2 regions of the Novosphingobium sp. Sphag1I genome follow, and region 1 is predicted to be linked to the other one. Evidence: riboswitches for the same ligand, from Rfam matches in the RefSeq annotation. Region 1 holds a riboswitch; the other holds the start of a gene.
What was found. A riboswitch is a leader RNA that binds a small molecule or an ion and turns the genes downstream of it on or off. The one in region 1 is predicted to bind cobalamin.
Positions count from the first base shown of each region.

Region 1 (7,576 bases):
GGCAATGCGCGGCAAGATGGGACAGGCGACGATCAACTTGCCGCCCGCAATATGCCGCCCCTTTTCCAGCACCACCGCATCCTCGCTGGGCAAGCGGACAACATCGCCTAACCAAGGCACAAGCCCAAAGCCGCGCCACCCCGAACGTTGTTCAATGGCCGCGTAACCATCTGCAAACAGAGCCGGATCGCCGCGAAACTTGTTGATGATAAACCCATGAATCATCGCGGCATCATCGGGGTCAATCACCGCCCGCGTACCCACGATCGAGGCAATCACCCCGCCCCGGTCAATGTCGCCGACCAGCACCACCGGCACGCACGCCGCTCGTGCAAAGCCCATATTGGCGATGTCGCCGGATCGCAGGTTGATTTCCGCGGGCGACCCTGCCCCCTCCACCACGACAATGTCGCAATTGGCCCGCAGCCTTTCGAAACTGTCCAGCACTTCGGGCAGGAGGCCACGCCGCCCTTCGCGGAAATTGCCCGAACCCAGCGTCCCGCGCACCCGCCCGTGAACCACCAGTTGCGACGTTCGATCAGCCTGCGGTTTCAGCAAAACCGGGTTCATATCGGTGTGCAACGGCACCCGCGCCGCCAAGGCCTGCAATGCCTGCGCGCGCCCGATTTCGCCGCCGTCGCTGGTGACGGCTGCATTGTTCGACATGTTCTGCGGCTTGAAAGGCATGACGCACAGCCCCCTGTTGGCCAGAGCGCGACAAATACCGGCCACCAGCACCGATTTGCCGACATCCGACCCGGTGCCTTGCAACATTATCGCAGCCATAAAACCCCCACCAAGACAAACATCAGCGCGCAGCCCCGCCGATAGACCGACAATGCCCGCGCCAATTGCGCCAAACCCGCCGGTGGTCCATCACCGATCCACGGCTTATCGCGCAAGACGCCGTCATAACTGATCGGCCCGGCCAGTCGGGCGTGAATGGCCCCGGCCATGGCGGCTTCGGGCCATCCGGCATTGGGCGAGGCATGACGGCGGCAATCGCGCCACATGATCCGCCACCCGCCACCCATCATACATAACAGAGCGCCGGATAGACGCGCCGGTATCCAGTTGGCCACATCATCGCTGCGCGCGGCGGCCCATCCGAAATCGCGCAAATCCGGTTCAGGATGGCCAATCATACTGTCGGCCGTATTCAGCGCCTTATACACCCACAATCCCGGCAGCCCCAAAGCCACCAACCAGAACAGCGGGGCCGCGATCCCATCACAAAAGCTCTCGGCCAGACTTTCAATCGCCGCGCGGGCGACGCCATCGGCATCCAATTGCGCCGTATCGCGCCCGACGATCATGCCCACCGCCCGACGCGCTTGGGGCTCATCACCCATCTTCAACGGGCGCCAAACGGCACGAACATGGTCATCCAGACTGCGCATGGCCAAACCGGGCCATGCCAAAATAGCCAGCCACAAGGTTGATCCCGGTAGTGCTTGAGCCAGATTTTGAAGGCCCCAAGCGCCGCCGCCCGCAACCAGCACCAGCAACGCAACGGTCAATACCCCGAAAACCCGCTTTGTCACCGGCGCGAACCTGGCGCGATTGCCATATCGTCTCGCACGGTCGATCAACCATGCGAACAGTCCCACCGGATGGCCCACGGCCCGGTACAACCATCCCGGCCAGCCCAGCGCCAAATCCAGCGCCATCGCCCCCAAAATGAACAACTCACCCATCGGCGAGCACCTTGTCCAATCGTTCGAAATCCTCATCCCGCGCTGGAATGCCCAATCGCAACCAATGGGGGGCATAATCAAAGGGCCTGCTCAGAATGTGCGCCTGCGCCAACGTGTTGAACAGGGTTTGGGCCGCATCGTCCTCGATCAGGCGGAAATGCGGACATGCCCCGCGCGTTTTCAGCCCATGGCCCGCCAATAGTCTGTCCATCTGCGTGGCCCGCTGCGCCAAATCGCGGCGCGCCTGTGCGATCCACGCTGCATCCTGATAGGCCGCGCGCCCCATCGCAATGGCCCCTGCGCTCAACGGCCAATCGCCCAAAATAGCGCGCAACATGGCTGTCACTTCCGGCGGAGCAATCACAAAACCCAGCCGCAATCCCGCCAGACCGAAGAATTTGCCAAAGGAGCGCAAGGTAATCAGCCTTGGCCATTGCCCGACCTTGGAACTGACCGAAAACTGCGGGGCCGCATCGGCAAAGGCTTCATCCACCACCAGCCAGCCATCGCGGCGCATCAGGCGATCATGCCAATCGCGCAGATCATCACGCGCAACAATCCGCCCGTCGGGATTGTTTGGATTGGCCAGCAACAGCGCCGCCGTGCCGCTGTTAATATCGCCCGCAGCGCCTTCGGGAAAAGCCGAAGCATGGGTGCGATAGGACGGCCAGTGATAGGCGCCGCGCCCCAGCCATTGCCCCATCAGACGCAGCGCCATTTCGCTGCCCGGAACAGCACAGCAGAATTGGGGCGCCACACCAAAATGCTGGGCCGCTGCGGCCTCCAGTTCGGCCAAATCCTGCGCACCCGGCAAAGGATACCAGTCAATTTCGACCTGCCCCTGCCACGGCACGGGGTTGATGCCGGTGGAAAGGTCCAGCCAGTCGCGAAACCCGCCGCCAAAATGCTGGACGGCGGCGGCAAGAGAGCCGCCATGGTGCGTGAACAACTCCGTCATCGCGCCGCCGCCCATGCCAGCAGCAGGGCCGTTTCAACCAACTCGATGCCTGCGCCATGACTATCGCCCGATATGCCGCCTATGCGCCGCATGATCCACATGCGCCAAATAATAATTGCCGGAACCGCCACCAGCAGCCAAGGTGCCCAATGAGCGGCCAAAGCGATAATCGCCCCCCAAAGCGCCACGTGTCGCCAACTGACCCCATCGCGAAACAACGTGCCCAACCCTTCGTGCAGAGGCGGCAGTGTCAATGTCCAGACCAAAGGCCCGACCCGCGCCGCCATGGCAATGGGGACCAGCCAGAAAACCGCGTCCAGATCACGCAGCAACACCAGTTTGGCCAGCAATTGCAAAGCGATGGCGATCACGCCGAAACTGCCCACATGGGGGTCGGACAGGACATCGCGCAACCGTGCGGGATCTTTATGCGCGGCCCCTGCGGCATCGGCTATATCGCCAAGGCCATCAAGATGCAGCCCCCCGGTCATCCAAGCCCAGGCCGCAACGCCGCCCAGTGCGCCCACCCAGGGATCGATATGGCACAGCCCCCAGACCGCCATGGCGACAAAGCCGCCTACGACAATCCCGGCGACCGGAAACCATCGCATCGCGGCGGCAAAGTCCGACCTTTCCGCCGAAATGGAGGGCAGCGGCACGCGCGTCAGAAATTGCAGCGCAAGGATCAGATGCTTCACGCCCAAAGCCCCGTCACCTGCGCCCCGTCATCCCACACGCGCAGGCTGATGAGCGAGGCATAGGGCAGATGGAACGCCCAGGTTTGTCGATAATCCAGCCCCAGCAGGATCGAAAGCGCCGCCCTAATTGGGCCCGCATGGGTGATGACCAATGCATCATCGTCGATCGCGCAAAGGGCAATGGCCACCCTTTCGCGTAAAACACCCCAGCTTTCGCCACCGGGCGGTGGATTGCCCACTGGGTCATCCCAGAAACGCTGAACCGCCGCGCCCAGATCCTCCGGATCAGCGCCGTCCCACGCCCCAAAATCCAATTCCCGCCATCGCGGATCAAGGCGCAATTCGGCCCCAAAATCCTGCGCAATCGCCTGTGCCGCCGTGGCGGCGCGCGACAGATCGGAGGCAATGACCCGCACCACGGTCAGGCCGCACACCCTTTCACGGCAATGGGCCAGTCCGGCCATGGTCGGCACAGCCTCGCCATGCCCCCACAGCCGCCCGGCCTGTTCCACCGCGCCATGACGCAACAGATGGAGGCACCTCACCTTCACAAAGCCGCAGCCACGCTGGCCTGTTCAAAGGTGGCCATTTGGTCGTGCGCGGCCAAAGCGCTGCGCAGCAAGGGCACAGCCACCGCCGCCCCGCTCCCCTCGCCCAATCGCATACCAAGGTGCAGCAAAGGAACGAGGCCCAGATGTTGCAGCAATCGCTCATGGCCGCTTTCGGCCGAACAATGCGCGGCAAGGCAATGGGCGGTCACATCCGGTGCCGCAACAAACAATGGCGCCAGCGAGGCACTGGCAATAAAACCATCGAGCATCACCGGAATGCGCATCCACCGCGCAGCCAGCATGGCGCCGGCCATCGCCGCAATCTCGCGCCCGCCAAGGCGGCGCAGCGCCTCAAACGGATCATCGCAAAGTCCGGCGTGCAGATTGAGGGCTGCGTCGACCACAGCCATTTTTCGCACGATGCCAGGCGCATCAACGCCTGTGCCGCGCCCCACCCAATCGCGCGCGATGCCGCCAAAGGCCAGCGCGCAAAGGGCGGCGGCAGGGGTTGTATTCCCTATGCCCATTTCGCCCACAAACAATAGATCGGCGCGCGGATCGACCGCCCCCGCCCCTGCGTTGAGAGCGGCCAGACATTCCGCCTCGCTCATCGCGGGTTCCTCTGAAATATCGCCGGTCGGACGGTTCAGATCGAGCGGGATGATGGTCAGATGCGCGCCGCAAGCGCGCGCCAGCGCATTGATGGCGGCTCCGCCCTGCTGGAAATTGGCGACCATCTGCTCGGTCACTTCGGCGGGATAGGCGCTGACGCCTTTGGCCGCGACGCCGTGATTGCCGGCAAAGATGATGCCCTGCACATGGTCGAGTGCGGGCCTTTCGCGCCCGCTCCACCCGGCCATGAAGATCGCCAGATCCTCAAGGCGCCCCAAGGATCCGGCCGGTTTGGTCAATTGCGCCTGGCGCGCGCGCGCCCGCGCTGCGGCATCCGCATCCACAGCGGGCAAGCCGCAAAGGGCGGCAAGGAATGCCTCTTTCGTGGCAAAATGAGTCATGTCGCGACAAATCCTTCGGGCGGAGTGCGGGTGATGAAATGGCCCTTCACGCCCTGCGGCCATTGGCGATAGGGCACCTGGCCATGATCGCTGGCGGCCTGAAGCGCGGCATATTCCAGTATCGCCTGCGCGCTTTCGCCATCGGGGGTAAAATCGCCCAGAACATAACCGATCCGCCCCGGCGCACGAATATGCACCACGCAATGCCTTTGACAGGCAAAAAGACAGGGCATTTCCTCGACCGCCACGCCGGACAGGTCGGGATCCTGCGTCTGCCGTTCCCGCAAAGCCTCGGCCAACAAGGCCCCGCCGCGCCGGCCTTGGCTATCCTCTCTCTCATCGGCCGAAACCCGGCATGTCGAGCAGACCACCACGCATGGCCCCTTGTCCACCGCGCGCAACATCAGGATGCGGTCCTGCAAGGTGCAAAAAATTGATTCAATTCGGGCATGGGCATGTTCCTTCGGCCTGACGATCCCATCCCGCCCGACCCCATCGCACAGCACCCATGCCGCATGAAACACACGACAAATCATGCCGCCCGACCGTGCCGTGCGGAACCACATTGTCGCTGTTCAGGGAACATCCCCGTCCGCGCCGCACACCCTGTCGGCCCGAAAAACGACCGCGTCAGGCAGGTCTCCTGGCTTGCGGGTCAACGCCGGTTCGGCCGCCTTCTCAGGATTGCTCCCAATGGCATAGGGCCGCTGGCTCACCGCTCACAGTTGCAGGGGCAGCCCGGGTCTTGAACCCGTGTTCCCTTTTGATCCCCTCGCGGGGAACCTGTCGCTGATGTGCAAGTATCGAGGGCCGCATTCCCACGCAAGGGGTTTATGGCAGCGCCCGGCCGCTTAGCCCACGAAAAAGGGGCGGAATTTCTCCCGCCCCCTTCGTTGCGACCCGTTCGGGTTATTTGTTCAATGCGCCGCGCTGGTGTCGATCGGCCCCTTGGGTTTGGGCACCAGCCACACGATCATCGCCGCCACAACAAAACAAACCGCAATGGTGCCAAAGATGTGAAGCGTGGCCAACATCACGCTTTGCCCCTGAACCAATTGATCCAAGGAAGCGATGGCGCTTTGCTGGCTTTGCCCGGCGTCAACCATGCTATCAATCGTGGCCTGACCTTGCGGCATGGCCCCGGCGATGGCGCTTTGCGAGCGCGTCGCTTCATTCTCCCACCCGGTCTGGACCAGCGAGGTGGCAAAGGCCCCCGCCACGGTGCGCATGAAATTGGACACGCCCGCCGCATTGGCTTCCTCGCCCGGATCCACGCTGGCCATGGCAAGGCCGATGGTGGGGATGAAGAACATCACCATGAACGGCCCGGTCAAAAGTGTCGGCATCGCCGCCTGCCAGAAGGTAACGTCGCTATTGAAACTGGTGCGCCATGCGGCAAGGCCCGCCAGCCCCATGATCCCGGCAAAGATGATTTTGCGCGGGTCATATTTTTCGGCCATCTGCCCGACGATGGGCGCCGAAAGGACGGCAAAGACCCCCATCACCCCGGTCGCATATCCCGCCCATGTGGCGGTATACCCAAGGTTTTGCTGCAACCACAAAGGCAGGATCACAACCGTGGCAAAGAAAGCGCCGAAACCCACCGAATAGGTCAGCGCCGCCGCCGTAAACCCGCGATGACGAAAGATGCGCAGGTCCACAATCGGGTTCTTTTCGGTCAGCTCCCAGATCATGAAACAGGCAAAGCCAATCGCCGCAATCACCGCCAGAGCCTGAATTTCGACCGAAGCGAACCAGTCATGGTTGCGGCCTTCGTCCAGCAGGATCTGAAGCGCGCCGACCCAGACGATCAGCAGAGCCAGACCCACCTTGTCGATCGGCGCCTTGATGATTTCATCCTTGCGCCCGCGCAGCAGCACCAACAGCATCAGGCCGCCCGCCGCCGCCACCGGCACGCCGATGAAGAAGATCGAGGGCCAGCCAACATTGTCGCACAAAGTCCCGCCCAGCACCGGCCCGACAATCGGCCCGACCAGTGTGGTCATCGCCCAGATCACCGTGCCCAGCACCTGCTTTTCCGGCGGCAACAGGCGAAGCATCAAGGTTTGCGCCAGAGGCATGATCGGCCCCCCGCACAGACCCAGCGCCACGCGGCAAGCCACCAGCATGCCCAGCGAAGTCGACATGCCGCAAAGCGCCGAGAGAACCGCAAAGGACAGATAGCAGGTGAGAAACACCCTCTGTGCGCCGAAACGCGCCGAAAGCCACCCGGTCAAAGGCACTGTGATGGCTTCGGCCACCGCATAGGATGTGATCACCCAGCTGCCCTGTGACGCCGAAACGCCCAGTGAACCGGCAATCGTCGGCACCGAAACATTGGCAATGGTGGTGTCAAGCACCACCAGAAAATTGCCCAGCGCAATGGCCAGCACCACCAGCCATAATTGCGCCCCCTCCAAGGGCCGGTCAGGAGAGGTTGCCTTGATCATTTCGAAACGTCGATATCAGCCGTCATCGACAGGCCGACGCGCAAGGGGTGCGCGGCCAGTTCCTTGGGATCCAGCGCGACGCGGACGGGCAGACGCTGAACCACCTTGATCCAGTTGCCGGTCGCGTTCTGGGCCGGAACCACGGCAAAGGCCGCACCCGTACCGCCCGAAAAGCCCACGACCGTGCCGTGATATTCGACCGATGAACC
Region 1 covers NZ_JBWBQS010000002.1:265,199-272,774, forward strand. The annotation lists gene ACZ9HU_RS03225 (cobyric acid synthase) at 1-786, opposite strand, end outside; gene cbiB (adenosylcobinamide-phosphate synthase CbiB) at 774-1,697, opposite strand; gene ACZ9HU_RS03235 (threonine-phosphate decarboxylase) at 1,690-2,655, opposite strand; gene ACZ9HU_RS03240 (adenosylcobinamide-GDP ribazoletransferase) at 2,652-3,353, opposite strand; gene ACZ9HU_RS03245 (histidine phosphatase family protein) at 3,350-3,898, opposite strand; gene cobT (nicotinate-nucleotide--dimethylbenzimidazole phosphoribosyltransferase) at 3,901-4,917, opposite strand; gene ACZ9HU_RS03255 (DUF1636 family protein) at 4,914-5,321, opposite strand; cobalamin riboswitch at 5,534-5,719, opposite strand; gene ACZ9HU_RS03260 (DHA2 family efflux MFS transporter permease subunit) at 5,835-7,367, opposite strand; gene ACZ9HU_RS03265 (EmrA/EmrK family multidrug efflux transporter periplasmic adaptor subunit) at 7,364-7,576, opposite strand, start outside.

Region 2 (7,576 bases), on a different contig from region 1:
ATCCACACCCGCCCGGCCAGCAGGCTGGCCCCAAAGGCAAGGACCAGGGCCGAGATCAGCGTCCCATTCAACCGCGTCACTTCATCGCCCCCTTGCGGATTTGCGCCAGTCGTTGCGCGGCGCGGATGATGGTCGGGCCGCCGCAATATTCAAGGCTGGCGTCGAAATCGAAACGCTGCATCCCCGGCAATTGCGCCAGAACAGGATGGCGCACCACGCGCCGCCCTTCGCGCCCGCCGTCGGCATCGCCATGCCCCACGACCAGAAGCACACGGGGCGGGTCCGCCACCATTTGCTCCAGCGGCAGATATTGCGATTGGCCCATGCCCCGTATCGCGGCAAAGGGGGTGAATCCGGTGCGGCGCAAAAGGTCCGACACCAATGTCTCGCGCCCCACGACCAATCCCCCGCCATGCCAGATCAGCGCGGGCACAGGCTTGAAACCATCGGGGGCCGAGGCATCGCGCAAAGATTGCTCGATCCGCGCGATCATGGCCTCCCCCCTTTCGGAATGGCCCAAGAGGGCGGCCATGCGGCGGATTTGCGCCTCGCTGTCCTCGACATTGGCGGCCATGGAAAATTCTTCGAGCCGCAGCCCCATCCTTGCATAGGCGGCGCGGGTGGCGGGCGGCGTAAAATTGCCCGACACGATCATGGATGGCCTTGCCGCCACCACCTCCTCCAACGCCCCGCGGGTCGAAGGATAGCGCGCCGCCGCCGCCACATCCATCGAGCTTTGCAAAGGATCGTGGCTATAGGAGGACAGCGCGCCGATCTGATCCCTGTCTGCCAGTTCGACCAGCAGAACATCGGTACAGGGATTAAGGCTGATAATGCGCGAAGGCTGGCCCCCGGAACCGGCCGGGGCGCAGGCGCCCAGTGCCAGAACCGAAAGAAGGGCCAGCCCCCGCAACATGATTACAGCTTTGCCCGGATGCCCGCCGATGCGGTGCGGCCATAGGAATTGTAATCCTTGACCACGGCATAGCGTTCATTGGTCAGGTTTTCGATGCGGCCAAAGATTTCCGCATGATCGCCCACCGGCATGCTGGCGCGCAGGCCGAACAGGGCATAGCCGGCAAGGCGGTTGCTGTTGGCGGCATTGTCAAAGCTGGACGATACGACGCGAATGTCACCGCCCACGGCCAGACCGGCCAGAGGCGTTTTCCAATCCGCCGACCATGTGACCATGTGGCGCGGACGACGGGCCAGATCCTTGCCATAGGCCGTGCTGCCTGCGGTCTGGTTCGTGCTCTTCACGAAAGTATAGGCCGCGCGCAATTGCAACGCATCGACCGGGCGCAGGCCCGTTTCGAACTCCAGCCCTTCGGCGCGGGTGCGGCCAAGGTTGGCATAGGTCGAGGTCGAAAGATCATAGTCGATCTGATTGTTGATATTGCGGTGGAACCACGTGACGGCGCCATACAGCTTGCCATTGCGGTCGCCCTTTTCCAGCCCGATGTCATAGGATTTGCTGGTTTCGGCCTTGAGCGTCGTGTTGCCCGAATAGGGATCGAACAACTGATACAGGGTCGGGGCGCGGAACCCTTCGCCATAGGAAGCGCGCAGGCGCACGTCCGAGATCAAATTGTACGTCCCGTTCGCGCCAAAACTGGTGTGAGTGCCAAAGGTCGAATGGCTGTCCACGCGCAGGCCGCCCGACAGGCTCAGCCCAAACGCACGCCAGCCCAGCAGGCCATAGCCGCTGGCGATATTGGCATCATTCACCGCGCCCGGCGTGAAATAATACGAACGCGCGTGGTTCCACATCGCCTCGCCGCCCAGATCGGCGGAAAAGAAATAGGGCAGATCGACATGCGCCGCGCCATCGATGCGCGTGCTGCGGCCCAGATAGGAACTGTATTCGCTGCTCTGAACCGTGGGGTCGATATAACCGCGACGCAGCGAGGACTGGCTGATGCCCAGACGCGCCGTATACTTGTCCGCCGCATATTCCAGACCGACGCGGCCCGACACCTGCTCGCTCGACTGCTTTTCGCCGCGGTTCACATAACCCAGCGTCCAGTCATAGGAATCGATCCCCACCTTGCCATCGGCATATCGCGCCGTGGCGACAAGGTTCAGCCCCTGCGCCAGACGCAGGCGGGCGCGGGTCGACAGGCGGGTCTGGCGGAAACCGTTGGAAAGCGTGTCGGTGACGCGGGTGGGAATGCCGTCAGTGCTGAAATAGCCGCCATTGACGGTGATTGCATAGGCGTCCTTGGCAATGCCCAGCGTGGCCCCCGCGTCAAACGTGTTGTTCGTGCCGCCATCAAGGCTGAGTTCCACGCCGTTCAATTCGCGGCTGGTGATGGCGATGACGCCGCCGATGGCGTTGCTGCCCCACACCACGCTGTTCGATCCGCGCAGCAATTCGATGCGACCGATGCCGCCAGAGGTCAGGCTGGCAAAATCATAGCCGCCCGAAGGGGCCGCCGTATCTTCAACCTTGACGCCGTCAATCATCACCAGCGTCTGTTCGGAATTGGCGCCGCGCACGAACAGGCTGGTCGTCGCCCCCATGCCGCCCGCACGCGCAATCGACACGCCCGGCAGGCGCGAGAAAATGCGGGTCAGGTCCGGCCCCTGAATGGATTGAATTTCGGACAGGTCGACGACGCTGACCGACTGGCCCGTTTCATTGACCGGCTGGCTCTGGCCGGTGGCAAGAACGGTGATCGCATCACCATCATCGGCGGCCAGCGCAGGCGTGGACAAGGCAAGCGCCACCAACGACGATGCCACGGCGAAATTACGGATATTCATAGCTCTTCCCCTCACGAAGGCAGATGCCGTTCGTGGCGGGAGAGGCCGTCCCACGCACCCCTTGCGCATGGAAAACAGACGGCATCGCGCTGCATCCGGTCCTCCCCGCCCGGCGCTGAACGACAACCAACGGCAGGTCTCCTGGCTATCCGGGGTCAACGCGCATCTGCCGCCTTCCCAGGCCATTTGGCCCAGTGGCATGTGACAGTACGCTCGCCCGGAAACAGTTGCGGGGGCAGCTTTGCCTCACTTGCCGCGCGGGCGCGACAGGCATGCAAATTCCCTTTTCAGCCGATCTTGCGAAAGGCACCGTTGGCGTTGGCCGCCGCCCTAGCCCCGCATGGCCATATACGCAAGGGCCGACAAAAGTGGGCCTACTGATGGAAAAGGAAGTTAATATTAACCCTGAACGGCGGCTCGAAATTAAGGCGTTAAGGATTAGTGGGCCCAACAGTGCCGCAATGAGACGGCAGGAAATCGGCTGATGCAAGCCGGGCCAATGTATGTTTTGCCATGCTGACCCGCCCCTGCAACAGGCCGAGATGTCAGGATGAACAAGTTTCGTGTCGCTCTTGCGCCCAATGCCAGCCAGTCCATGCCCGCATATGATATGCGGACGTCCGATGATGCTGCGCGCCTGCGCCGGGGCGGCGGGATGAAGATCAACGCCTTGCGCAATGCCGAAATGCGCCGCGCCGCGATGCATCGGGTTCTGGCCGTGGTCTGCGCACTGTTGGCTATGCTGGCGGTTCAGGCCTATCGCGGACAAGGCACCGGCGCGATGGCCTTGGCCGCAACCACCACACATGAAGAAGCAGACCCTGTCGATGGACAGGCCAGCCTTGCCCCCATGCCCTTTGAACAACCAGGCGACAGTTGGCCGGGTGCTGCCTATTACTATGTCAGCCGCGAAGCCGAGCCACAGGCCCCGACGACCGGCTGGCGATCGGCGCTGGCGACGATTGCGCCGGGACTGCATTGGGATGGCGACAATGCGGCGCAGGGCGAGGATGAAGCGCCCCTGCCCGGTTCCGGCCCTGCGGCGCGGGCGCTGTCGGGTCTGGCCAATGCGGTGGATCGGGAACGCGCGCTGTCATGCCTGACGGCGGCGATCTATTACGAAGCCGCCAGCGAACCCGATGACGGACAGCGCGCCGTGGCGCAGGTCGTGCTGAACCGCATGGCCCACCCCGCCTATCCCAAATCGGTGTGCGGCGTGGTGTTTCAGGGTTCCGAGCGCGCCACCGGGTGTCAGTTCACCTTTACCTGTGACGGCGCATTGATGCGCAAACCCAGCCGCTATTTCTGGAGCCGTGCCGAAACCGTCGCACGGGCGGCCCTTGGCGGCTATGTCTATGCCCCGGTTGGCCTTGCCACGCATTACCACACTTTTGCCGTCCACCCCTATTGGGCCGACAGTCTGAACTTTATCGGCCAGATCGGCGCGCACCGTTTTTACCGGATGCATGGTCCGGCAGGCGATTCCGGCGCATTCCGTTTTGTTCACGCGATGAGCGAACCCTTGCCCGTGCCGCATCAGCGCGTCGCCATTGCAAATCGCGAATTGGTCGATGATCCCATCGCCATCGAGCGGGCCTATGCCGCCAAAATGGGTCAGACTTTGAACCCCGCGCCGCGTGCAGCGGCAGTTGCCACGCCTGCTCTTGCCGCACCGCAATATACCGCCGAGGCGTTACGCCATGGCGGCGAAGCGGCCTATCGTGCCAATAACTTGCCCGGCAGCGATAATGTGCGCCCTGAATATCAAAATAGTGGCCGCTGGATCAGCGACCCTCAGTAAACCACAAGATATCGCCAAAACCCCGCCCCGACGCGCCCTTGCAAAAGCGGCGCATCGGGGCGTTTTAACGTTCATCGATCCATGATGGGGGTAAATTCGGTTAACCGATCACAAGCATTTGATAACCAAGGCGACATACGAAGGCTTAGGCCGAATGTGGCATTACGATCCAACGTATTAGAGAAAATCGAGGAATTTTTGAGCATGTCGATCCGATTTGCAGCGGCAGGAACTGGCGAATGCGGCGCGGTTGCGCGCGTGCTGCGCCGCCCCCGTCTGCGTGCTCCCGCCAATGATCATGACAATCCGGTCGAAAACGACGTTCTGCTCAATTCCGCATTGCAACACTTTGCCCGCCACGGCCTTGGCGCGGCCGAACGCGCGCGCGACATTGCGCTGCGCGCCTTCTTTGACGGCAACCGCGAACAATATCGCCACTGGCTGGGCGTGTGCCGCAAACTGGACCGCCAGATGGCAAGCCGGTTGTCCGTTGTGCATCGCGCCGCTGTCGAACCTGTAGAGCAGTCCGGGCCGGAGTAGGCCCGGATCTTGAGGGCATTATTGGGGCGCAATTTTTTGTATAAATGCGACAAAAATTGCACGAAACATTCGGCCGTTAACCATTCCGTGACGTGTCCTCCCTAATCTGCCCTCAACCAACGGGAGTTGTGCGATCCGTCCTTTATTCGACATGATGCGGGTTTTGTTCAAAACCAACGCTGCTGATGACCGGGCAAGAGCGATTCTGATCAAGACGCTCTACACTCAGCCCGCATCGCTGGCGTTGGGGGCAATCTGCGGCATTTTGTCGAGCGCGGCGGCAGCCCATGACTCCCAAGATCACAATATCACGATTGCGGCATGGGTGCTTTCAACCATCGCCGTTGCCCGCGTGGCCAGCGCCACACTGTTGCCCAAATGGTTTTCGCACAAGCCGCGCCTGCTTGAAATCATTTATGAAATTGGCGCATTCACCTACTCCAGTTCAGCAGGCATGATTGCAGCGTTAAGCTTTGCCTCGGATGTTCCGGGGCCGGTTTGCACGCTGCTTGTGGCCAATGCGACGGGTTATGGCGCGGGCATTGCCGCGCGTAATGCAGGGCGGCCATTTATCGCGATCGGGCAATTGTCGCTGGCCATTTTCCCGATGATCATTGCCGCGGCCATGCAATCGGACCTGTCGAGCCGCCTGCTTGCCTTTAACCTTTTCCTTGTTTTGCCCGCGATGATGTCGATCACGCTTAATGTGTTTCGTATGTTGCGCGATTCGATTGCCAGCGCCGAAACCAGCCAGCGTCTTGCCGAAAAGATGCAGCATCTGGCGCGCACCGATATTGTCACAGGCCTGTTGAACCGCGCGGGCCTTAATCACCATCTGGTCGAACGCCTTGTCGCGATCCCTGAAGGCAATAAGCTGGCGATCCTGTGGCTCGACCTCGACCGGTTCAAGGAAATCAACGATACGCTGGGCCATCAGGTCGGCGACCGCTGCCTGGTCGAAGTGGCCGCCCGCCTGCGCCGCAGCGCGCCGGTTGGCGCGGGCATCGGCCGCTTTGGCGGCGACGAATTCATCATAGCCTTTGAGGCCGAACAGGATACCGATGTTAAGGCGATTGCCGACACGATCCTGACCGACATCCTGCGCCCGTTGCGGATTGACGATGACCGGCTGGAAATCGGCTGCTCCATCGGGATTGCCATCCTGCCCGAACATGGCACCGATCTGGAGGCCGTGCTTCAGGGCGCGGACCTTGCGCTGAACCACGCCAAGCTGAATGGCCGCAAACAGATTGTCAGCTTCAACCCATCGATGACCCGCGATCTTATCCGCCGCAAGGAAATCGAGGCGGAGTTGCGTCTGGCGCTGCAACGCGACGAATTGTCGGTGCATTTTCAGCCGCTGGTCGATCTGGAAACCGGGCGCATTCGGGCGTTCGAAGCGCTGGTCCGCTGGTTCCATCCGGAAAAGGGCGAATTGCGTCCCGACGAATTCATCCCCGTGGCCGAGGAAAGCGGCGCCATCATCACGCTGGGCAACTGGATCACGGCCAAGGCCGCGCGGGTTGCCGCCGAATGGCCCGATGATGTGACGCTGGCGGTCAACCTTTCCCCGCTCCAGATCCGCGCCCCGGGCGCTGCCCTTGGCATCCTGAACGCGCTGCGTGAGGCAAAGCTGCCGCCGCACCGGCTGGAATTGGAAATCACCGAAACCACGTTGCTGGATCACAGCCCCAACACTTCGGCGTTCATCAATGAACTGGCCGGGGCGGGCGTGCGTTTTGCACTGGACGATTTCGGGACCGGCTATTCGTCCCTCGGCTATCTTGATCGCTACCCCTTCAAAAAGATCAAGATCGACCGCAGCTTTATCTCCGGCCTGAGCGCTGGAACGACCAGCCATGCGATCATCTGCGCCGTGGCCGCCATGGGCAAGACGCTGGGCATGGAAATTGTGGCCGAGGGTCTGGAGACTCTGGAACAGGTACAGGCCGTGCGCGACACCGGCTGTACACTGGGCCAGGGGTGGTATTTCAGCCGGGCCGTGCCCGACTATCTGGCCGCCATGCTGTTGGCACAGGAAGCCCGCCGGGTCGGCAAAGCACAGCTTACCGCCGACTCACATGGCGGCTCAAACGACGACCGCATGCGCGCCTAAGCGCCGCCCGTTGGGCAATTGGTTTCGTATGCTGCACCAATAAGGAACCGCAAGAGCCAAAAACAATCCATATAGGATATTAGCGTAAGGCCTTATGCTACTGCGAATTACTCGCACAAACTCTTTCGTCTTATATGCTTTTCACACCTTGCAATGCGGCAAAGACAGGAATAGGGCCACCCCCAATTCGGTTTAGGGCCACTTGCGCGCTTGCGGGACTGCGTATGATGGTCGGTGAAACACTCGCTATCCTGCGGCCATGTCCGGTCAAGGGGAAGCCCCGCAAGTACGGAAGGATTGCTTCATGGCTCGCAAGAAGATTGCCCTGATCGGCGCCGGCAACATCGGCGGCA
Region 2 covers NZ_JBWBQS010000004.1:58,134-65,709, reverse strand. The annotation lists gene ACZ9HU_RS05445 (FecCD family ABC transporter permease) at 1-80, opposite strand, end outside; gene ACZ9HU_RS05440 (ABC transporter substrate-binding protein) at 77-916, opposite strand; gene ACZ9HU_RS05435 (TonB-dependent receptor plug domain-containing protein) at 919-2,766, opposite strand; cobalamin riboswitch at 2,881-3,095, opposite strand; gene ACZ9HU_RS05430 (cell wall hydrolase) at 3,317-4,567, shown strand; gene ACZ9HU_RS05425 (hypothetical protein) at 4,772-5,107, shown strand; gene ACZ9HU_RS05420 (putative bifunctional diguanylate cyclase/phosphodiesterase) at 5,259-7,223, shown strand; gene mdh (malate dehydrogenase) at 7,528-7,576, shown strand, end outside.
Region 2: another riboswitch for cobalamin. It lies ahead of ACZ9HU_RS05435 (TonB-dependent receptor plug domain-containing protein); the one in region 1 lies ahead of ACZ9HU_RS03255 (DUF1636 family protein).